DNA from 2 places in the Colwellia sp. SU-HH01217 genome. Region 2 is predicted to be linked to the other one. Evidence: riboswitches for the same ligand, from Rfam matches in the RefSeq annotation. Region 2 holds a riboswitch; the other holds the start of a gene.
The links. Region 2 has a riboswitch for lysine ahead of dapA (4-hydroxy-tetrahydrodipicolinate synthase). Riboswitches for the same ligand answer to the same signal wherever they lie in the genome.
Positions count from the first base shown of each region.

Region 1: linked by a shared signal. The riboswitch ahead of lysC (lysine-sensitive aspartokinase 3) and the one ahead of dapA (4-hydroxy-tetrahydrodipicolinate synthase) in region 2 are both predicted to bind lysine.

Region 1 covers NZ_BAAJLX010000016.1:47,267-60,017, forward strand. The annotation lists gene AC27G3_RS16075 (DUF1194 domain-containing protein) at 1-163, shown strand, start outside; gene AC27G3_RS16080 (CapA family protein) at 282-2,528, shown strand; gene sbcB (exodeoxyribonuclease I) at 2,611-4,056, shown strand; gene AC27G3_RS16090 (hypothetical protein) at 4,112-4,912, opposite strand; gene AC27G3_RS16095 (NAD(P)-dependent oxidoreductase) at 4,940-5,827, opposite strand; gene AC27G3_RS16100 (glutathione peroxidase) at 6,036-6,524, shown strand; gene AC27G3_RS16105 (MarR family winged helix-turn-helix transcriptional regulator) at 6,540-7,016, shown strand; gene lysC (lysine-sensitive aspartokinase 3) at 7,128-8,489, opposite strand; lysine riboswitch at 8,628-8,855, opposite strand; gene AC27G3_RS16115 (ElyC/SanA/YdcF family protein) at 9,275-9,853, shown strand; gene AC27G3_RS16120 (Nif3-like dinuclear metal center hexameric protein) at 9,881-10,639, opposite strand; gene AC27G3_RS16125 (class I SAM-dependent methyltransferase) at 10,679-11,440, opposite strand; gene gloB (hydroxyacylglutathione hydrolase) at 11,659-12,456, shown strand; gene AC27G3_RS16135 (lytic transglycosylase) at 12,540-12,751, shown strand, end outside.
Region 2 covers NZ_BAAJLX010000001.1:501,316-514,066, forward strand. The annotation lists gene AC27G3_RS02175 (ammonium transporter) at 1-47, opposite strand, end outside; gene AC27G3_RS02180 (succinylglutamate desuccinylase/aspartoacylase family protein) at 272-1,420, opposite strand; gene AC27G3_RS02185 (PLP-dependent decarboxylase) at 1,436-2,665, opposite strand; gene AC27G3_RS02190 (2,3,4,5-tetrahydropyridine-2,6-dicarboxylate N-succinyltransferase) at 2,726-3,475, opposite strand; gene dapA (4-hydroxy-tetrahydrodipicolinate synthase) at 3,554-4,471, opposite strand; lysine riboswitch at 4,604-4,802, opposite strand; gene AC27G3_RS02200 (methyltransferase) at 5,041-6,075, shown strand; gene AC27G3_RS02205 (ATP-binding protein) at 6,187-7,812, shown strand; gene arcA (two-component system response regulator ArcA) at 8,012-8,713, shown strand; gene AC27G3_RS02215 (Hpt domain-containing protein) at 8,729-9,073, opposite strand; gene folE2 (GTP cyclohydrolase FolE2) at 9,373-10,299, shown strand; gene gltB (glutamate synthase large subunit) at 10,752-12,751, shown strand, end outside.

The sequences.
Region 1 (12,751 bases), on a different contig from region 2:
CGATAATATGAGCCAATTTGGTCAAGGTATCGAAACGAAATTAACAAAAGAAATTTCTTATGCAACGGCATCAATTAAAATACCAGAATCTCCTACATCTGTATTATTTGCTTTAGGTCTTATTGCTGTTATGACTAGACAAAGCAAGAGTAAAGTAAAATAGTTAAACCGTTTAGTAACGGGTTCCTTTTTTTATTTTACCAATAACTAAAAATATTAAGCACTAAACATTATTATATGTTTAGTGCTTTTTTCTTTTCGTACTATCGTGAGTACAAACTATGCTTTCAAAACACTGCTTTCCTTTCGGTTTTCTACTTTTAATATTAGTAGGCTGTAATAACGAAGGTATAGTTGATTCACCTATTCAAGAACAAGAAGATAATGCATTAGAGCAATTCAATGAGAACCTCATAAACTTACAAGGGATCATAGTTGACACTCAAGGAAGCGTTATTAGTGGTGCAAGTATTTTAATTGTAAATACAACTACTCCACCTGTAAATTCTTCAAATAATGGGAGTTTTATATTTTCATCACTAGAAAGAACTAACCAATTAATTCAAATTTCAGCAAACGGCTATCGTTCTGAATATATTACAGCCAACTTAATGCTTCCTCAAAAGGAATCTGTTTTAGATGTAGGTAAAATTATTTTAACGGTAAAAAATAACGAACAAGTGAGATTTTTATTCGGTGGAGATGTCGCCTTTGGTCGTCGTTTTATTGATTCGAAAGAATTGACACCTAGAGGAATTTTACCGCCAGACGATCCTAATGCGCTTATTCAAGTCAGTAATCCTGAACCAGGAACAAAAGATGCTCTACAATGGATTCAGCCACATTACCAAGAAGCAGATTTTGGTGTACTGAACTTAGAAACCCCTGTAACAAATAATCCAATAACCCCCCATCTTACGAAACCCTATGCTTTTTTTACTTTAGTTGAATCATTACCTGCACTTACCTGGCTTGGTGTGAACTATGTATCTTTAGGTAATAATCATTTATACGACTATTTAGAACAAGGTACCGTTGACACGCTAAACAATCTTGACCTCAAAGAAATCCCGCACAGTGGTGCAGGTTTAAACTCAAGCGAGGCGTTTAAAACAAACCGTCAAACGTTGAATGGTGAAAAATATAGTTTATTTTCTGCTACTTCTATAGATGGACATGAACATGAAATTAATTATGTTGCAACTTCGTTTAAGGGAGGCGCTGCAGATTTAACTGATACCGCAAAAGTAATAGAAGCAATTACAGCAGAAAAAGATGCGGGTTATTACCCTATTGCTCAACTTCATACAGGCAATGAATATACTTACACTCCTAATAATTTTGTGAAAAACCGCTTTGAATTAGCAATAGATAATGGCGCTGTTCTTGCTATTGGACACCATCCACATGTAGCGCAAGGTATTGGAATTTATAAAAATAAAGTGGCTATTCACAGTCTTGGTAATTTGGCATTTGACCAAGATAGACAAGAAACATTTTTAGGCATAATGGCGCGCATTGACATGCTTAAAGATATTACCAAACAAGTTCGCCTACTCCCTATTTATATTGAAGATTATCGTCCGAGATTAATTACAGGCGATTTAGCTAATGTTTTTTTACGCCGTATTGCTCAATCTTCTCACAATTACAATGGTCTAGTTTACCCATATCAAGGACAAGGTTGGTTAGCCATCAATGAAGAAGACGTAACTATTACAGAACAGCAACAATCAATCACTATCAATATTCCAGAAAGTGGTTCAGCTATTGTAGACCTTCGAGAATTAGTAACCAGTAATGTATCTATATCTAATGTAAGCAGTAATACCATTGCAAAAGTTAGCTTAGGACAAGATATTATGTACTACGGTGATTTTGAAGATGTAGATACTGATAGCGATAAACTAGAAGCGAGTCGATGGGATCATATTGATAGCGAAGCAAACTTTATTTGTGTTGATGACAGCTACCAAGGTGTAGCAGCGCTTTGTTCAACTCGAGCAGCTACTGATATTCAAGATTCTGTGATTGCCTATCAAAACAGGATAAGAGTTTTAGGCGACGCTTTAGACACTCCCAATAAAAACTTAAGTTTATTTGGTTATATTAAAGGTGATAATGCAGGTGAAGTTCGTATTGCCTCTCGTTATTATGCAAGCGAAGGCGATTTGATTTTTGGAGAAGAAAACAGCTTAACAAAAGAAGCAGGGACTTATAATTGGCAAAGTTTTTCCAGTAACTTAACGGTGCCTGATGAAGTGGTCACACCAGAAGGAAGTATCCCTGGCGCAGTTAATGCCCGGGCAGTGAGAGTATTCATCCGTCAGTCACCTCCTGAAATAAGTTATGGTAAAGCTATTTTTGATGGCATAGCACTTATTTCGTGGCAGCAAGACGACGTTTTTAATAAAAACATCGTGACTCCTCATGCTAAAGATTTTCTAAAAGTTAAAGCTGAGCCAGGTACAATTACTTTAACGTTAACATTCAAACAATACACTCCAACAGCAGCGACGAAAAACTAACTCTATATCAGTATTTAATATATATTAAACAAGTTAATTCAATAACAAGCATAATAACGACATAACAAAAAAGTAATTAATAATGACATTACAACATCAGCCTAGTATTTTGTGGCACGATTATGAAACATGGGGTATTGCCCCAAAGTTTGATAAACCTTCTCAATTTGCCGGTATTAGAACCGATCTAGACTTAAACATTATTGGTGAGCCAGAAATGTTATATTGTCAACCGCCCCAAGATTACTTACCTCATCCAGAAGCTTGTTTAGTAACAGGCATTACTCCCCAAAAAGCACAACGAGACGGCTTATCAGAGGCTGAATTTTCAGCTCGCATACATGCACTGTTTAGCCAACCAGATACTTGTGTTGCTGGATATAACAACATTCGTTTTGATGATGAAGTAAGCCGATATCTTTTTTATCGTAATTTTTACGACCCTTACGCGCGTGAGTGGCAAAATGGTAATAGCCGTTGGGATATAATTGATTTAGTTCGAGCCTGTTATGCCTTGCGCCCAGAAGGGATTGAATGGCCAACAGTTGAGCGTGACGGTAAACAAGTGGTGAGTTTTCGCTTAGAGCTACTAACTCAAGCTAATGGTATTGCCCATGAAGCAGCGCATGATGCCATGAGTGATGTCTACGCCACTATTGCTATGGCGAAATTGATTAAAGAGAAACAGCCTAAGCTGTTCGAATTTATTTTTAATTTAAAAAATAAGCGTCAAGTTGCCGAGTTAATTGATGTTTATAACATGACACCTATTGTTCATACCTCATCAAAAATTTCATCGGATCATGGCTGTACCAGTTGGTTTGCGCCAATCAGTTACCATCCGACCAATAAAAATGCAGTAATCGCTATTGATTTAGCCAGAGATCCTGCGCCATTATTTGAGCTTAGCAGCGAAGAAATAAAAACACGGTTATATACTCGATTTGATGAATTAGCACCTGACGAACTGCCGATTCCAGTTAAGCTTATTCATATTAACAAATGCCCTGTTATTGCTCCTGCTAAAACTTTATTACCTGAAAATGCTCAACGTTTGAATATTCCTCGAGACTACTGTTTAGCTAATTTAAAACAATTAAAAGAAAATACTGAACTGAGAGACAAATTAAGTGATGTTTTCGCTAACTCTGATTTTGAAAATGATGACGTTGATGCCGAACAAGCGCTTTACGGTGGTAACTTTTTTAGCCATAGTGATAAAGCACAAATGGATACTTTGCGCAGTTTACCACCAGAAGAATTAAGCAGTTACCCATTTTCTTTTCAAGATGAGCGCCTAACTACTTTACTATTTCGTTACCGTGCACGTAACTACCCTGAAACATTAAACAGTGAAGAGCAGCAGCGCTGGCAACAATACAGTCAAAGTAAATTACAATACGGCGGTAAAGGCATTTTAAGTGTTGATGAATTTATGATGAAAATTGAAAACTTAGCCCACGAACATGAGAGTGATAAAGGTAAAATGGCTATATTAAAGGCCTTGTATGAATATATACAAGGCTAATTCTATATTATAGCTACCTTAAGACGACTGATCACGTCATACCCAAAGAGGATGTTTAGTAATTACAAGGTAAATTATCCTCAATAGCCTGAGAGCTAACTTGACCAAATAATGCTAGCGTAGTGACATCAGCAGGCAAATGTTCAATATAAGGTAATAAGTCTGCTGGCTCCCCTGAAATAACTTCATATAATACTAATGAAGTCAGCAATTTTCCCATATCTGATGCATGATTTCCGTCAGGATTGTACACATTTAATTCAGGGGATATCAATAATGCTTGATTCCACGCTAGACCAACAGGGGCAACACAACTTGCTTGCTCTTTTGCAATATTCAAATGAATGCCATGAACATATTCAGCTTCATGTGGTCTACCAATTTGAGGGTGCTCAGGGAAAAGAATTGGGGTAGCTCCTATGGCTTTCGCTCTTTTTATCCAAGTGACTGTTGAATCAATTGGATACAGCACTGACTGACTTTGAGAGTACTTTTGCCCTTGCAATATTATATGTGTCCATTCTTTGTTTTCAATGAGCTCAATAATATTTTCATCATCAACTATAGTGTCTAAAAATTGTCCGCCTCGTGTGTCAATTTCAACTACTTTATCACTAACGGCTGTAGCAAATATGGCGCGAAGCTGTTGTTCAATACCCGAAACATGACTGTTACCTATAATTAAAATGTTATAAGCAGTTTTATCTGTATTTTTAGGGATAGCGATATTGTCTGTTGAATATACTGGTGGCTCAGTACTTTCAAGAGGCTCGGTGATCTGTTTGGCAGAATTTGAGCTTCCCTCACAAGCAGACAATACGTTGATTAATGTAAAAATAAATAAACATTTTTTCATTGTTTTCCCTTATTTTTATTCAAATAATTATTTTTTAAAGCGAGAAATTAAACTTGAAGTATCCCAGCGATTACCACCGTTTGACTGGATCTCTTGATAGAAACCATCAACCATTTCTGTCATGGGTAATTTTACCCCTGATTTTTTTGCTTCAGCAAAAGCAATCGCTAAATCTTTACGCATCCAATCAACAGCAAAACCAAAGTCATATTCTCCAGCAAACATTGTTTTATAACGATTTTCCATTTGCCATGAGCCCGCCGCACCTTTGGCAATAGTTTCAACAAGAGCATCAGGATCTAATCCAACTTTTTCTGCAAAATTAAAACCTTCGGCTAAGCCCTGCACTACCCCAGCGATACAAATTTGATTGACCATTTTAGCTAATTGTCCACTACCAACAGGCCCCATTAATTGACTAAATTTTGCATAAGCTTTCATTACCGGCGCTATTTTTTCAAATTCTGTTTCACTCCCGCCTAGCATCACGGTTAATACGCCATTTTCAGCGCCCGCTTGCCCACCAGAAACAGGAGCATCTAAAAAGTATTTATCTTGTTGGTTAGCAATATCAGCCAATTCGCGAGCAACTTCTGCTGATGCAGTAGTATGATCGACAAAGGTAGCCCCTTTTGGCAAACCTGCTAATATGCCGTTTTCACCTAATGAAACTTGACGAACATCATCATCATTACCCACACAACAAAAAACAATTTCGCAATCATTAGCTGCACTTGCTGGTGTTAAAGCAAAACGGCCGCCATATTCTGCTTGCCATTGTTTTGCTTTTTCAACAGTACGATTATAAACACACACATCATAACCAGCTTGTTGTAAATGCCCTGCCATTGGATATCCCATAACACCTAAACCAATAAAAGCGACCTTCATTTTCCACTCCTGAAAATTTGTTATTGCAATTTAAGCTAAGCAGTCATTGATAAATTATACGCTTAACTTAACAGTTAAATTTTAGCTTATAGAGTGTACTTAACTTTATCCTTTTGCTCTAGCTCTTTGCATTTTATTGAACAACAACTTATCATTGACCACAACTACATTGCGCACAATACATTTTTAACTAACGCAATCCCTAAACGTATCACCACCATAGGAAAATAAAATGAGTAATAACATTTATCAATTTAATGCCGTGAACAATAAAAACGAAACCGTTGAACTGTCGGATTATCAAGGCAAAGTCATGCTTATTGTTAATACAGCAAGCGCTTGTGGTTTTACACCTCAATATAAAGGCTTACAAACCTTATATGCTAATTACCAAACTCAAGGGCTAGAAGTTCTGGCGTTCCCGTGTAACCAATTTAAGCAACAAGAAAAAGGCAGTAACGAAGAAATTCAACAGTTTTGCGATTTACAGTTTAATATTAAATTTCCTTTATTCGATAAAATCGACGTTAATGGCGACAATGCGCACCCTTTATTTACCTTTTTAAAAGAACAAGCACCTGGTTTATTAGGCTCTAAAGGCATTAAATGGAATTTCACTAAATTTTTAGTAAATAAAAAAGGAGAAGTTTTTAAACGGTATGCCCCTACGACTAAACCTGCAGATATCGAAGAAGATATCAAACAACTACTCGCACAATAAGTACATTGAAAAACGATGAAAAACAATGAAAGTGATAATAGTGACAAACAGTTAAACGATTTAAATCATTTGCTATTAGAAAAACAACTGTGTTTTCGATTTTACAATTTAAACAAAAAAATGAATCGGTTGTACGCTCCAGTTTTAAAAGAGTTAGCATTAACCTACCCTCAATATTTGGTAATGCTAATTTTATGGCAGCATGAGAAAGCTATCGCTATTAAAGCTATCGGTCAACAGCTTGATCTTGATACTGGTACGTTATCACCGTTATTAAAGCGTATGGAAAAACAACTGTTGATCAGTCGTTGCAGAAAAGTCGAAGATGAGCGGAGCGTTGAAATTCAATTAACGCCTCTGGGTAAAGCGTTAAAAGAAAAAGCGCAAGATATTCCCGCTAAAATGTTTAATGTGACTGGCTTTTCTTTAACTGAACTAACGGCTTTAAATCAACAGTTAGATAAGTTGTTAGAGAATTTGAATAAGCTTTAATTGCGCAACTTAAACAGCTAATAAACACAACGACTAGTATACTTATAAGGCGCTGTGTTTTTTGATTTCGTTATAGCGTGTTAATCACTCATTCAAAAGGCTACCCACAAACTAGACAAACAGGCTACCATGAAGTTTTTCAACTACAGGGTTAGCCTCTTGCTCATCCACTAAAAAGCATAAATTATTAGCACTTGCCCCATGACAGATCATTCGAATGTTAAACTCATCAATCTGTTCAAAAATACTACGGCCAATACCTTTAGTTGTATTTAATGCATTACCGATAACAGCAACCAAAGATAAACCGTGCTCAACGGTTACTTCACATAGTTGCTCCAACTCTTCTACGACAGCATTAGTTATTATTGCTTGTGTAGAGCCTGTTGGGTTGTCGAAAGTTAACGCGACACTAATCTCACTGGTAGTAATTAAATCAATACTTAACTCATGTTTGGCTAAAATAGAAAACACTTTCGCTAAAAAACCACTGGCGTGTAACATTGCAGGGCTTTTTACCGTAACAAGCGTTTGTTCTCGTCTAATGGCGATTGAACGATACGTTGGGCTTGACTCCACTTGCTGCTTAATTTGTGTGCCGCCCTTTTCAGGCTCTTTACTAGAACCAACAAATACTGGAATATTATGGCGCATTGCAGGGATAAGTGTTGCAGGATGCAAAATTTTCGCACCAAAAGTAGCCATTTCAGCAGCTTCACCAAAGCTTATTTCATCAATTGCTCTGGCCTTTGAGGTAATACGAGGATCGGTCGTAAAAATACCAACAACATCAGTCCATATAGATAAATTATCTGCATTCAGTGATTCAGCAAGTAAAGCAGCACTATAATCTGAACCACCACGACCTAATGTAGTGGTATTGCCAAGTCCATCTTGACCAATAAACCCTTGAGTAACTATTACACTATTAGCTAACTGAGGTAATAAAATTGCCTGTGCTTGCTCTTTCAGGGCTTCAACATCAACTACCGCCTTACCGTACAAGCTGTTAGTTTTCATGACTTGACGAACATCAAAACATTGAGCCGAAACATGTAAGCTCTCTAAAACAGCAGTAAATAAAAAGGAGCTGAGTTGCTCACCATAAGACAAAATAGTGTCAGCCGTTTGTGAGCTATAGTGCTCTGATTGTTGCTTTGCATGAGACTTTAATTCAGTTAATAACGCATAAATTTTGTTGTTTAACTGACTTTCATTAGCTAAATGCTGACTAATATTAAGTTGAATTTTTTCAATCGCATTAATAATTGATAATTGTTCATCAACACTAATATTGGCTTGGCTAAGCCTTACTAAATGATTGGTAACACCTGAACTTGCTGAAACAACCACAACTCTATTAGCTGGGTTATTTTTAATAATACCCGCACAACGACACATGGCTTGGTAATCGGCGACACTTGTGCCACCAAACTTGGCAACAATAAGATTTGAACTGTTTTCAATGAACATTAGGTTCTCCCTAATTAGCAGACAGTATTTTACTATTAACTTAGTTATTAACTTAAGCGTAAATTGTCGGCTAAAAAAATATAAGGAAGAGCATGACTGAACCGTTAGGCTTGCATAAAGCAGAGTGACTAAACATTTTCAGCCAGAAGCCCTCCACCTCTTATTAACTAATCAAACTATTGCGAGACAATAACTTGCACTAATTAATAAATACAATCAGGTGACAATCCTAGAGTTTCAACCCTAGTGACCGAGTGAAATATGCCACACATATTTGCACCCTCGGCGATAATCCCCCTCAAAAACAGTCATTGGAATTGTGGTTCCTCGTGTTTTCTACCTTGTTATCGCACCTCTTCTGGTATTAATCCGTTAACCTTTAACATAAATATTAACATGGTTAATCGTATTAACACCGCTATTAGACCTCAAATAAATTAAGATTACAATAGACTTTTAGACGTCCGTACAAATTAACACCCAAAAACATATAAAGCGTTAATAAAACCTGATTAATATTACTTAATGCATAAGATAAAGACATGAAGACTGCGAAAAAGCTTGATATAGTGAGTAAAATTGCTTTCGACTAGACAGATACAATGGATTTATTTCTTCTAAAAAAAATAATCTCACAATTTTTAATGCCAATTAATATCATTATTATATTGTTACTTTTAGCTTTGTTCTTTTATAAATCAAGACCGAGTTTAAGTTTTAAATCTTTGTTTTTAGCGACGTTCATTTTAGTATTTTCTACATTTCCTCCCACTGCTGACCCGCTAATGTCGGCACTTGAAAACAATTACGATGCTTTCACTGTTTCAGACAAACCTGTTGATTATATAATTGTATTAGGTTGTGGTCACACAACAGATAATGCTTTACCTGCAACAAGCGAGCTAAAAACATGCTCATTACAACGATTAGTCGAAGCAGTGAGAATTGCTCGAATACATCCTGAAGCCCGCCTTATAATGTCTGGTGCATCTGGTGACGATCCAACACCCAATGCCGAAAAAATGAAACAAGCAGCGATGTTGCTTGGTATAAAAGAAAATAAATTAATTACCGAAAGCTACCCTAAAGATACTGAAGAAGAAGCGGAGCTGATTGCACCAAGAGTGTTAAATACCCATGTAGTGTTAGTCACCAATGCCGACCATATGCCTCGTTCCATTAAATACTTTAAAGCGCAAGGCATTGATGCTATTCCTGCGCCAACAGGTTATTGGGTGAAAGACAATGGCGAAGATAAATATTGGGCTCACTATTTTCCAAGCGCCAATAAGCTCAACCAAACAACGACCGCTTGGTATGAAACCTTAGGCCGTGTAGCTCAATGGGTTAAGTCGTTATTTTAATTAATTAAATTTTTTGATAAAAGGTAATTACACGGGGTTGTCAATATCAATAAATTCAACATTAACGCCTTGCGTTTTTGCTAAATACTCCCCAAGGGCTTTCACACCATAACGTTCAGTTGCGTGATGCCCTGCAGCAAAGAAATGGATATCCATTTCTTTAGCAACATGAGTCGTTTGCTCTGATGCTTCACCACTGATAAACGCATCAAAGCCTTGCTCAGCCGCTAATTCAATATAGCCTTGTCCTCCACCAGTACACCAAGCCACTTTTCGTATAGCTTTATCCGAGTCAGGAGAAATGTGTAAGCATTGGCGATTAAGTTTATCACTTATTCGTTGGCAAAATTCTTGTCCTGAAACAGCCTTTGATAATTCTCCATGAATAGCAACACTAAACGGATTACCGATTTCCAAAGGCCCTTTAACATCAATACCTAACAACTGTGCTAATTGCGCGTTATTACCTAGTTCTGCGTGAACATCTAACGGTAAATGATAAGCAAATAAATTAATATTATGATCCATTAAGGTTTTAATTCTTCGGTACTTCATCCCCTTAATAACGTAGGATTCGTTTTTCCAAAAATAACCATGGTGCACTAAAATGGCGTCTGCTTTTTGTTCAATTGCTTGTTCAATAAGTGCCTGACTTGCTGTTACTCCAGTCACAATTTTATTTATGTGTTCACTGCCTTCAATTTGTAAACCGTTAGGGCAAAAATCTTTAATCAATTCAGGGGTTAATAACTTATTTAATATTTGTTCTAATTCATTTCTTAACATGATCATTCTTCTTTTAGTCACTTTAAGGTCGTAACTCTGTTATTTTTTAAGGTGTGATGATGAATTCATCGTTGATACTTTTACTGGTTGAAATTTAGGTCTAAGTTTCCACTTAGGCTTAATTGGCGTTAACGGATGAACTCTTTTTTTCGCCACAATAACATAGACAGAGCCAAAATTTGGGAAATAATTATTAGCGAAATTTCGCCAATGATTTGCCATTAAACTATTGCTAACTTTACCCGCTAAGGTGCTTGGTAAACAACGTTGGTCCGCTAATATTTCAAACCCCATTAAATGTAACCAATCTTTTACTCTCATAGGAGAAAAAAAACGTTCATTCCAAGGAGATTGTTTTGATCTAAAAGGCAATAGTTTATTTACCCCCGCTAAGCTAAACGGATTAAACCCCGTTAAAATTAAATAACCATTAGGGATCAGCACTCGATTTGCTTCTCTGACAACATGATGAGGATCAAGTGAAAATTCAAGGACATGACTTAAAAGGCAAACATCAACACTGCTTTCTAATAAGGGTAAATCGTCAACATCAGCAATCACTTGTTCACTCGTACCATGATCATTAGTCGAGTGAGAAATTGTGATTTGATGTTTAATTGGTGAATCAGCTGTATTAAGATAGCCGCTTAATGCGCCAATTTTTAATAGATGATAGCCAAAAAACTTAGGCCACCATGGTTCAAGCTGTTGATTAATTTCATTCAACATTAATTCGCCATTAGGCAGAGATTGCCATGATTTAGGATAACAAGGTTGTCTAAATGCTAATGCGGGTTTCATTAAAGCCTGATTTATTTAAAATTACGTAACAATATTATACACCTAATTTAAGTAGAGCTAAATTAAGTAAGTTTAAGTTCGATAGCTGATAACAGTATTTCGCATTAAGTATCTTATATTAATGCCTAATTTAAATAGTTAAGTTAAAACCTAATGTTAAAGCCTTAGGAATAAATTTAATCAGCTGCTATTCATTAGTCAAACCACATCGGAATAATATGACAAGTTCACACAACACCGTAAGTGCTATTAACGCATTTTCTGATAATTATATTTGGGCAATAGGTTCAAATAAAAACGACTTTATTACGCTAGTCGATCCCGGTGATGCCAAGGTATGCATCGATTTTATAGAAAAAAACAATAAGATTTTAACCGATATTTTAATTACACACCATCATGCAGATCATGTTGGTGGCATAAATGAATTAGTACAATATGGCCAACAAAAGTCTTGGTCAATTACCATTCATGGTCCAGCAAATGAGACAATTCCACATCGAAATGTTGCGTTAGTTGAAAACGATACCGTGACGTTACCAGAGCTTGAATTAACCCTCAATGTAATCGACTTACCTGGGCACACCTTAGGACATATTGCTTTTTCCAGCGAAGAATACTTGTTTTGTGGCGACACTTTGTTTTCAGGTGGCTGTGGCCGTTTGTTTGAAGGAACTCCTCAACAAATGCACGATTCATTAGGCAAACTAAGTCATTTATCGCCAAATACACTGGTATTTTGTGCGCATGAATACACCGCCGCCAACTTACACTTTGCCTTAACGGTTGACCCTGAAAACAGTGAGTTAATTAATTACTTTAATCAAGTGACTCAACTTCGCGAACAAGGAGTTGCGACTATTCCAACGACCATAGGGTTAGAAAAACAAATCAATCCTTTTTTACGTTGCCAAGAAGTAGCATTACAACAAAGCGCTAGTGATTACAATAATCAAAAAGTCGCCTTAGGTGTTGATACATTTTCGGTGATTCGTCAATGGAAGAATAACTTTTAAGCCACTTATATAACCTTACGTTTGCTTGTAAAAGCAGCGTAAATAAGTGAATATACAAACCTCTAACCAAAGAATTATTTTCCATGAAGTATTTACCTTTTTCAATCTCACTATTTCCCATTACCGCAGCATTATTAATTTCAGGCTGCCAAAGCACAGGTTCAGGACAATTATCTCAAGCATCTGACAACGAGTTATCAGAAAAAATTGCCTCGCCTGTTGAAATTAATCAAGCTTTACTCGCCGATGAAACCGCCGATGTTATTCACCCTGTTGCTGATGTTGACTTTACTTT
Region 2 (12,751 bases):
CAAAGTGATGGCATAAATAATAGGGCTATAAAGAGTATTCGTAACATAGTTTTTTCCTAGTTTAGAGCACCGAAAGATCAACGCATGATCCTAGGGCAATTTATTCTTTTATTATTATAAAAATCTAGAAAATGCACAAAACACGCCAGTATGCTTACTTATTAATTTTCAATAAGTTAAATACAAAGATGCTTCAAAATAGCGCAATAACGCACAATAAGAGGGAATAACAAACACAGTGCGCACTAAGTTGGTGCGCACTGAACTAGAATTAGGCAGGAAGAATAAAAAAGTCGGTGAATACTTTATAGAGCTCAGTACCTTGATTGACACTCGCTGATGCAAAATGCAATATCGGCAATACAGGTTTATCAAGCGTTATGTTGTGAATAGCATCTCCATCGCCATAATTGTCCATACGCAAAATTCTTACAAGAGGCTCTCCAGCGGGTAAGGGTTGTCCAAATTCAGCTAAGTAATCGACCATCCCTCCCATAGGTGAATACAAAGCTTTATAGTCTTTTAAGTAACAAGCATAACGAGTTAGAGCTTGTGGCTTAAACTCTTGTTGATATACTTCACAGAGCACCCCTTTATAGTTTAAGTAACTTAAAATACCTAACGCGTCTTGATGAGCAATCGCTAAATCAATTTGTTCTTGTGAGCCTAATTCAACGGTAAAGCTTTCTTTGTTTAACACGCCTTCACTAATATTGATGTCTCGACCTAACGCTTGGAAGTTTTCTTTTAATGTCCACCAAGGACAAAATGTTGCTTCATCTAAAGCACCATCAAATTCATTTGGAATAATGATGGTATGCGGGATATCAAAATAGCTTGCACTATTTTGGCAATATTCAGGACAATATAAATGTTTACTTGAAATAGGCCCTGTATGTAAATCGAGCACTAAATCAGCTTGATAAGCTAAACGTTGTAATTGATAAGCTATACGTTGCCCTGTGGTTAAACCAAAAATATTATGATCAAGTTTTTGTTCGATTTCATTTAGCAACAGTTGTTGAAAATTCTCTGCTATTTCAACATCACTACTTCCAATATATTCCTTGGCAAAAGGCGCAATAACTGATTCATCAAAATGATACATTCGATTCCAATTAACACCGGTAATTGGATCAAAACGCCCTAACGTATATTCACCATTTTTGTGATTACAGGCGACAGGGTTTGCATAAGGTACTAAAGTAATATCACTGTTTACCGCTAAGTTTTTTAATAATTCAAGTAATTGAAAAATAACGGCATTACCTTGTACTTCTGCGCCATGCATATTCGCTTGAATATAAACACTAGGCCCTTTATTTTGGGCTTGTGTTTTAATTCGATATACAGGAACAGTTAACTGAGCTCCGCTAGCCATTTCTCCAACATGCATTAATTCTTTTGTTATTTTATTCATTTTTTATCCTGTACTTTAACGCAAATACCAAGAAGCAGACTCTGCTGATCTGATAACGGTTAATTTACCTTGTTGATAAACATATTCCGCTGCAATTTCATGACATAAAAAGAACGGCATGCTTTCAGTGAAACCATAAGCTCCACAATAACCAAAAATAAGATGGTCACCCACATCAGTATCACTGGGTAATTCTAGTTGTCCTAACTTATCCATACTGGTGCAAAGCGGTCCATGGATATGAAAGTTATTCGACAAATCAGGAGTATCGGCTTTACGTAACCTTGTCACGGGAAAGGGTTGTTCGGTAATAGCTGGTCTTAATAAATGATTAATGCCTGCACCGAGCACTAATTGCTCTTGATTAAAGTTATTTTTTCTATCCACTACTGGGACAACATAATAGCCACATTCAGCAACGGCATAACGACCAAGCTCTAACCATAACTCGTCTACGCCTGCTTTAGCTTTTATAATTGCTAAGTCATTGATAATCTGTTGCCAAGAAAGTTGCTGTCCTTCTTGTAAGTAATCTATTCCTAAACCGCCCCCCAGATCTAAGACTTTTAAAGTCATACCTATGTTCTGCGCTAATGTAGTTAAAGGCTCAATCATTTGTGACCACAAAGAGAACATTTTTTCATTACTGAGCATATTGCCCCATTGAAAAATGTGTAAACCTGTAATGTCGAGGCTTGAAAAATCAGACACTTTAATTTCTGACCAAATATCTGTTGATAAACCAAACGGAGTAACGGTATTTCCACCTAAAGGATTTTTATCCCCTTCAGGCCATTGCAACTGTACTCTCAATAAAACTTGAGGTTTGCAATCACACTCTTTAGCGGCTTCATTTAACCAAGTCAATTGGTTTAAGCTTTCTACCACAAAGGTATTAACACCTTGCGCTAAGAAGTAAGCTAATTGCTTTTTAGACTTAGCTGGCCCAGTATTTAAGATACGCTGAGGCGTTATTCCTTGCGCCATGACTTGGTTTAATTCACCCGTACTTGCCACGTCAAAATCAAAGCCCGCTTGATCAAGGGTTTGAATAATACTTGATAGCGGATTTGCCTTAACCGCAAACCATAATTTAATAACATCTTGGTTTTGTAACTTGGCTAAATGCGCTTTTAATGCATCAAGTTGATAAACAAAATAAGCGTTTTCATGCTCGTTTGTCCCTTGATGCTGAGTGAGTTGTTCAGCTACATTCTCGTCAAACCATACGGGTGTTGTATTCATTTTATTTGCTCTTTTTCAATGCTAGTGTCATTCACTTCTTCGATTTATTTACGCTGACAATTATCTCAATACTTCTTCTAACTCAAGTGAAGCATCGCTTTTTTCATCACGGTATTTAACGATAAGCGCACAAGCAATGGTTAAGCCTTGAGCTTGAGCCCATTCACCTTTCATAGGACGCGTACCAGGCACCACAATAGCGCGCTCTGGAATCGCTGCACCTTTTTCAAGCATGACATTGTTTACACAATCATACACTGGCACTGAGGCGGAAAGTGATACGCCCGGCGCAAGTACCGCACCTTTTTTAACAACAATACCTTCAACAATAACGACGCCAGCACTTAAAAAGGCATCATCTTCAATAATGACGGGGCTCGCGCCAACTGGCTCTAATACACCACCAATTTGTACTGCTGCTGAAACATGAACATTTTTGCCAACTTGTGCACAAGAACCAATTAACGCATGACTATCCACCATAGTGCCACTGTCAACAAATGCACCAACGTTGATATAAGCCGGTGGCATAATAATCACACCTGGTGCAACATGAGCGCCACGCCTTACTGAAGAGCCACCGGGCACTAAACGCACATTGTCTGTGACGTTAAATTGTCTAGCAGGTAAGTTGTTTTTATCCACAAACCCTTGATAAGCGCCATCAAACTGAATGTTTTCACCCGCCTTAAATGCCGATAGAATTGCTTCTTTAGCCGCTACGTTTGCTTGCCAATGCCCCTGTTCATTTTGTGTTGCTGAGCGAACAGTACCTGCTTCAAGTTGATCTAATGTTTCTTGCCAGTTCATATTGTTATCCTAGTATTCTAAAGTTTAATAAATTTAATACGTTAATCGATTCTATTGCTTGATTTTATTGACTAGCCGCTAAAGAGAAGTTTGCCAATCTCGTTGTGCAAGCCATTGACTGATACTGTGATCAGCCGCCAATAATGCACGGTTATCATTCAGCTCTAAATGAGTTAAAGGGGCGCGTAAAATGGGGGTAGCAATAACTTGTTGCTCAGCCATTAGCACTTTAACGGGAATAGGGTTTGCCACTTGAAAAAGTAAATTAATGGCGTTTTGCCATAAAGGAAATAAGCTATCTACTTCCCCGGTTAAAGAAAGTTGAACATATCGGTTGGTCGCTTCTGGCCAAGCATTAGCGCACACTGACACTAACCCTTTTGCGCCAGCTTTTGCTAAATATGGCATCATGGCATCTTCACCACTGAATAAGGCGATATGAGGACATTGCTGGCGATAAGCTAAAAATTGATTGAGATCGCCACTTGCTTCTTTAATTGCCCAAAAATTTTCATGGCTTTGCAAGTTTTCAACCGTGCTTAATGGAATAGCTACACCGCTGCGAGAAGGCACGTTGTAAAGCATGCAAGGAAATTTGGCTGAATCGAGTAATTGTTTAAACCATTGTGTTTGTCCAACAGGACCAGGCTTTGCATACAGCGGTGTTCCCAATAAATAAGCGGCGATAGGTAATTGGTTACATGTTTCGATCCAACGGACTTGCGATGCTAAGTCATAGCCACCAACAGCAACCATGATTGGAGAAGATAAACCTAACTGACAAACATACTCAACAATGCTAAGTTGTTGCTCGCTAGTTAATGCTAAGCCCTCCCCTGTACTTCCTAATAACAAGATGCCATTACCCGCATCATTTTGTTCGTTAGCAATAACGTTTAAACTGTTAAAGTCTATGTCGCCATTATTATCAAAAGGAGTAACTAGTGCAGTCCAAGTACTGTAGTTATTTAACTGCTTAATTGCTTGGCAGCCCATGGTAGTTGGTGTGCTTGTGTGGGTGTCTGGTAAAATTGTAGTATTCATTGCTCTCGAACTCATTTCGTTCGGAGAACTTAACGGCATTTATAAAAGCGTGAGTATCAGGCAGATACATAAGGCACTTTTATAAAGGCCAGAAGCTCTCCACCAAATTCAACTTTTATCAATTAGAAAAAGTTACGGTGACAATCGTCAGGATTCAACCTGAACAACCGACAAAGACATCATCAAAAATGTCTTTATCTCGGCGTTAATCCCCCTCGTTATTAATCATCAGAGTTTGATCTCTTTATAATAACTACCTGGTTAACGCTCCTCTTCTGGCCCTATTATCACTAAATCGTCTAAAAAAAAATTTAACAGACAATTTAGTTGTAATTAGGATCGACGCTATTAGACACCTTTTGCACATTAGTGTCAATAGACGTCTATACGGTTATCAATAAGTACGGGATTTGTTTAGCCATTATTTTTGGCTATCATTTACTTTTCAAGTAGAATAGCACTCTCTTAAGATATTTATAAAATAGCGCTCTCGCACTATTGAACAGTACAGTTAGGTAAGCATGTCATTAACAAATCCCAGCCAAGTATTATTACGCAACAGTGAACTACTCAAGGCGACACATCCATTATTAATTAATATGCCTGCTGATGAGTTATTAACAGAGTATTTATCGTTATTTCCAACAGCCAAACCCACCTGTTTAAATACTAACTTTGAAGAGCACAGTTATTTAACCTCCCGCTATCCACAAGTCAGTTGCGTATTTACCAGTCATTATAAAACTGAAATTCGCCATGACTTAGTTGTTATCGCTTTTCCTAAAAGTAAAGCAGAACTAGGGTTTACCTTAGCAATGATTTCACCTTTGCTTGCCAAAAGTGCGCAAGTTTTATTGGTTGGCGATAATAAATCTGGTATAAAATCTTGCCCTAAATTAACCAGTTCGGTATTAACTCATTGTAATAAAGTTGATTCTGCACGACATTGTTCTTTGTTCGCAGGACAGTTTAATAATCAATATCAAGAGTTTAATATTGATTCTTGGTTTAAAACCTATCAATTTACTATTAATGACATCACCTTAACGATTGCTTCATTGCCAGGCGTATTTAGCCAAAAAAGTTTAGATGTTGGAACACGCGTTTTATTGCCTCACTTACCTGATAACCTCTCAGATACCGTTTTAGATTTTGGTTGTGGTGCAGGTGTGATAAGTTGCTATATCGGTAAGAAATTTAAAAACGTGCAGCTCTCATTATTAGATGTCAGTGCTCTAGCGTTAAGTTCAGCTGAAAAAACATTAAAAATAAATGGCCTAACAGGTACTGTATTTCCCTCAAATAGCTTATCGAACCTTACTCAGTCATATCAACATATTGTTTCTAACCCCCCATTTCATCAAGGTGTTAAAACAAATTACCAAGCAACTGAAAGCTTTTTAGCTAATATCAAGCCTTTCATCAAAGCAAAAGGCTCGATTACTATTGTCGCTAATAGCTTCTTACGTTATCAAGAAATTATGGATAGCAATATTAGTAAAAGTGAACTACTAGCAAAAGAACAAGGGTTTTCTATTTATCAGAGTCGACTATAGGATAATTTAACAAATGATTAAGACGTTATAGATATTTTTCCAAAGAAATGTTGATAAAAATTCATTTTTCAATAATTATTCTAAAGTAGCTAAAATACTATTAAGGCCTATATGCCCGCCACCACTAAAATATATTCTATTTATCGCTCTTTGTTTATTTACGTTATTACCCTAGTAATAGGTATTACTTTAGTTGGCGTAGTGAGCAGCAGTTATTTAACCGTTGAAGAAGCTAAAAGAAGCTTAACTGCTAGTGCACAAAATTGGTCCACCCTTATCGCTCAGCAAAGCATCGAGGCGATAGAAAACAATCAAGTGCAAACATTAGAAAAGTCTTTAGCAAGCTTTAATCAATTAGCCTTTATTAATTATATTCATATCTACAAAGTACAAGAAAACTCTTCACAAGTTAACTATTTTACCAGTTATAACAAAAATACTAATTACCCATCTATCCCCGATAAAATTAATCAAATAGCTGCATTACAACAAATAAACTTTAGTCAAAAGTATGCGGAGTTAATCACCCCAATTTACAGTTCCGATCAACTTGTTGGTTATATCTACCTACAACTGAATAACCAAAATATTAATAGCCTTAAAAACAATGCATTACTGCTATCGGTAGTCATGTTGTTTGCATTCGTTGTGCTTGCTTTATTTTTTATTGTTCGTTTAACACGTACGATTACTCATCCCTTAAAAAGCATCACTCAGACAATTCAACAAATCGCACAAAATAAAGATTACAGCGTACGTTGTGAACAAGAAGCCTATAAAGAAGCTGACATCCTAGCTAAAAATTTAAATATTTTATTAACACGTACTGAATTAAAATTTAATAAACTACACATCAAACATCAAGAAATATTATCTGAAAATCAATCTCTTAAAGACAAGGTCAACCTTAGAAGTGATGCGTTAAAAGAGTCTAATCAAGAGTTACTTACCACTTTAGAGAAGCTCCATCAGTTTCAAGGTCAACTCGTAGAGAGTGAAAAAATGGCCTCACTCGGTGATATGGTTGCGGGTGTTGCTCACGAGGTAAATACACCTATTGGTTTAGGTGTCACTGCATCAACCTTATTGTTAGATAGAATAAAAGAGCTTAAAGATGCCTTTGAAAACAAGACCCTAAGATCGAGTCAGCTTAAGAGATTTTTAACCGAAGGTGATGAAAATGTTAGCATTATTTATCGTAACCTCAATCGAGCGGCAGATTTAATTTCGAGCTTTAAAAAAGTAGCAGTTGATCAATCTAATGAAGAAGATCGACAGTTTGTTGTCAAAGAACTTATTGACGAGGTCTTGCTTACCTTAGCTCCTCAATTAAAAAAACAACCCGTATCAATCGAGATACTTTGCCCTAACGATCTTATAGTAACAAGTAAACCTGGCCCCATTAACCAAATACTGATTAACCTTATTATTAACTCTATTTTGCATGCTTTCGATGGTATTGAAGATAAATTGATCACCATTAATGTCATGAATTTAAGCGATCAACTCAGTATTAGCTACAGCGACAATGGTAATGGCGTAGACCCGAGCATTAAAAATAAAATATTTGATCCCTTTATTACGACTAAACGAGGTTCTGGTGGTAGCGGTCTTGGTTTACATCTGGTCTACAACTTAGTAACACAGGCGCTTGGAGGTCATATTCATCTTGAAAGTGACAACGAACAAGGCGTGCTTTTTGAAATAAATTTTCCAGTTAAAATATCAAAAAATTAAGTATTTACGATTATCTACACTATAATCAAAAAATGAATAACTCAACAATACCGACTATAGCTTATTGTTATTTAATATGAGGTTATATAACATATGTCCAATTGTTCATTAAACAATGTTAACTTATTGTTAATAAATATAATTTGACTAACTAAACATATTCGACAAATTACTCGACAAAAATTAATGGAAATATTACATGCAAAAATCTCATATTCTTATAGTAGAAGATGAAGACGTTACCCGTTTTAACCTTAGACACTTATTTGAAGCTGAAGGGTATTTAGTTTCTGAAGCGACTGATGGTGAAAGCATGGATGCACAACTTCGTGAAAATACAATTAATTTAATTATCATGGACATTAATTTACCGGGTAAAAATGGTTTATTACTCGCAAGAGAGTTAACCAACAATAATGAACTCGGCTTGATATTTTTAACAGGTCGCGACAGTGATATTGATAAAATATTAGGGTTAGAGATTGGCGCAGACGATTACTTAACCAAACCATTTAACCCTCGCGAACTTACTATCAGAGCAAGAAATATTCTCTCAAGAATAGGACAAACCAAACAAGAAACCGAAAACGCCATTATTAAATTTAATCAATGGACGTTAGATGGTAATTCAAGAAAAATGGTGTCGCCTAACGGTGATGTTATCGCCATTCCGCGTGGAGAATACAGAGCACTTAAATTACTCATTGAGAATTCTGGACAAATTGTCACTAGACAGCAACTAATTAAAGAGATGACTGGGCGAGATTTACGCTCTAACGATCGTACTGTTGATGTAACGGTTAGACGTTTACGCAAACACTTTGAGTCTATTAAGAATACCCCAGAGCTAATTAATACTATTCACGGGGAAGGTTATAGATTTGTTGGCAGCGTTGATTAAGTAAAAATAAATCAACTATACCGTATTTAACCATTGATTAAATGCGGTTATACCTTCCTTATTCAGTTGTGTTAATTCAGATAATGTTACTGCTTTTTGATCGAATGAATCCAAAGACTTTTCAACACTGACCAAGTAAGCATGTACTTGTTTTAATCCAACACTGCCTGCAGCCCCTTTCATTTTATGGCAATGCTCACGCCATAATTCATGAGATTCTTGTACAACTGAACTTCCAATATCGTCGAGATATATATTTGATTGTTGGGTATATAACTCAATCATTTTCTGAACAATGTCCTTAGTTAAGTCGTTAAGGTAACCCGTTAATAATTCTTTATCTAATTCATTATTATTCATCAAAAATTCCCATAAAACAGTTTGAGATACATTCTTTCCCTATAATAGAGAGTCATTAACAATACACAAGTTTAATAATTAATATAATTAATTCGAAAATCTGATATATCACTGTAGCGCCCGTTTTTATTGATTTTAGTTTGAATTTCGTTCAAAATACCCAACCAATTTAGTAGGTCTTTCAATTAAAATACAAATAACAGTAATGATCTCTACAGAAAATAAGATAGAATACGCGCCCTAGAATTTAGAAATTCATTCATGTAACACACTTAGATAATGTATAAAGCGGAGTAAAAATGCCGACATCAATGCCTGATATTGCCCATCAAACGACAGCTCAAACCGAAGGTAAACTTGACTGGGTTGGCATGAGTAATATTGAAATGCCTCTGATGGTTGCCTCAGACAGTGACTCGCAGCGCATGGTTTCTGCACATATCGATGCATTCGTTAACCTCAAAGAGCCTCAAGCAAAAGGCATTCATATGTCTAGACTTTATTTGCAGCTTGACGAGTTATCAAGTAATGGCGTATTAACTTATCAATCGCTTATTACTTTATTAGATGGTTTTATTAGTAGTCACCAAGATTTGAGCGATAATGCTAAAGTTAAATTTAGTTTTGATTACCACTTACGTCGCAAGTCTTTAATTAGCGGAAAACTTGGCTGGAAAGCTTACCCGGTTACTATTACGGGTCGAGTAAACCAAGGAAAGTTGGATGTTGAGCTTGCGGTAGACGTACGTTACTCATCAACTTGCCCATGTTCAGCGGCACTTGCGCGCCAATTAATTCAGCAAGCTTTCCAAGAAAAGTTTTCTGATAGCCAAGCTGTTGATTTAGACACTATTCATGAGTGGTTAGGAACAACCGATGGCGTTGTTGCAACTCCTCATAGTCAGCGCTCTGTTGCTGAGCTTAAAGTTAAATTAGGTAGTGACGTACAAGCATTCCCGATCACAGACTTAGTTGATGCTATAGAAGATACCTTGCAAACTCCCGTTCAAGCTGCAGTAAAAAGAGCTGACGAACAAGAGTTTGCACGGTTAAATGGTCAAAACTTAATGTTCTGTGAAGACGCAGCTCGTCGCGTACAGCACACTATGAACTTATCGACACAGTATCAAGATTTTTGGTTAAAAATAAATCATCTTGAATCGTTACATGCACATGATGCGGTATCAATTACGACTAAAGGTATAGCAGGCGGCTATCAACCGTAATCACACGCTAATAAGTTTAACCACTTCCTTAAAAAGGCTGCTGTTATTGCAGCCTTTTTTATTTGTCTGTTATAGGTTGCTTTTTTGTCTATACAACATGAATAAAAAATGAATAAATATTGCATTTTCATTCACCTGCTATTTACTGTAATAAAATTACACAATCTTTCCACTTATGAAAACTTTCTACTAAAACAACAAAATAGAACTATCCTTTAAAAACAACACCTAGAGCAAATACAGTATCTTTCAAGGCTAAAACAACGACATTCGACCTTGAAAAAAAACTACGAGCAAATACTCTATTTTGATTGACCTTTGGACAACAAGTGTTTAATGTTAAAGGTTCATCTTGGCTGAGAACGGGATAGTTATGCATTTTTATTATAACTCTATTCTTTTTACTTATCCTGATGCTAAGACGATTTATATTTAGGTTTAGGAGAAAGTAAATGCAACTTTATGATCACAGCGTTCAAAAAGATAATTGCGGTTTTGGTTTAATCGCTCATCAACACGGTGAATCGAGCCATAAATTAGTAAAAACTGCTATATCAGCACTTGATCGCATGCAACATCGTGGTGGTATTGCTGCCGATGGGAAAACGGGTGACGGCTGTGGGTTATTACTGCAAAAGCCCGATAGTTTTTTCCGCTCAATTGCCGAAGAAAATAACTGGCAACTCGGCAAAAAGTATGCGGTGGGGATGATTTTCCTAAACCCAGACCCTGTTCAAGCGGCGCTGACAAAAAAGATATTTGAAGAAGAACTGACAAGAGAAACATTAACAATTGTCGGATGGCGAGAAGTGCCCACTGATAAATCGATATTAGGTACTATTGCCGCAGATAATTTACCTTCAATAGAGCAAGTTTTTGTTGATGCTCCAGCAGGATGGCGTAATCGCGATCTTGAGCGTCGTTTATATATGGCACGCCGTAGAGCTGAAAATCGTATTACCGATAGCGTATTTTATGTTGCTAGTCTTTCGTGCTTAGTAACTATCTACAAAGGCTTAGTTATGCCGGTAGATTTACCCAATTTTTATCTTGATTTAGCTGATATACGTATGCAAAGCGCGATTTGTGTTTTCCATCAACGTTTTTCAACGAATACCTCACCGCAGTGGCATTTAGCACAACCATTCCGTTATTTAGCTCACAATGGTGAAATTAATACCATAAAAGGTAACCGTCAATGGAGTCGAGCACGTACTTATCGCTTCCAATCACCACTTTTACCTGATTTAAGAGATGCCGCCCCTTTTGTTAACGAAAGTGGTTCAGATTCATCTTCATTAGATAATATGCTTGAGCTGTTTTTAGCCGGCGGGATGGATTTATACCGTGCGATGCGTTTGTTAATGCCGCCAGCATGGCAGAACAGTCCTCGAATGGACGATGATTTAAAAGCCTTCTACGAATTTAACTCTATGCATATGGAGCCATGGGATGGACCAGCTGGCGTAGTAATGACTAACGGTCGTCATGTTGCTTGTAACTTAGACAGAAACGGCTTGCGTCCTGCTCGTTATATTATCACTCGAGATGGTTTTATTACTTTAGCATCAGAAGTTGGTATCTGGGACTACGGTGAAGATGAAGTTATTGAAAAAGGTCGTGTTGGACCAGGTGAAATGCTTGCTATAGATACCTATACAGGCAAAGTGTTTCAATCAACAGATATCGATAAAGAGCTTAAAGTTCGACATCCTTACCGTGAGTGGTTAGATAAACATATCCGCCGCTTAGTGCCATTTTCAGAATTAGACGCCGAGCAAATTGGCAAGCGTGTTTTTAACGATAACGAAATGGCGCAATACCACAAAATGTTTAACTACAGCTATGAAGAAATTCAACAGGTTGTAAAAACATTAGCCGAAAATGGTCAAGAAGCGACAGGCTCTATGGGTGACGATACGCCAATGGCCGTTTTGTCTAGCCAACCTCGTACACTTTATGATTATTTCAGACAACAGTTTGCTCAAGTAACTAATCCGCCAATTGATCCATTGCGTGAAAAATATGTGATGTCATTAGGCACCTGTGTAGGCCGAGAACATAATGTTTTTAATGAAACAACAGGCCATGCAGATCGTATTTTATTTGCCACACCAATATTAATGTACACAGGTCTGAAACAATTACGTGAATTAGACCCTGAACATTACCGAAGTGATACCTTGTCGCTAAACTATGATCCGAAAGAAGGATTAGCGGCGGCTGTTAGCCGTTTATGTGACGAAGCCGTAGACTTAGTCCGCAACCAAAATACGGTAATCCTGGTGTTATCTGATCGAAAAATTCAGCAAGGTTTAATTCCTATTCCTGCTGCTATGGCAGTTGGAGCAGTACAAAAACGTTTAGTTGATCAACAACTACGATGTGATTCAAATATCATTGTTGAAACAGCATCAGCAAGAGATTCACATCAATTTGCTGTGTTATTAGG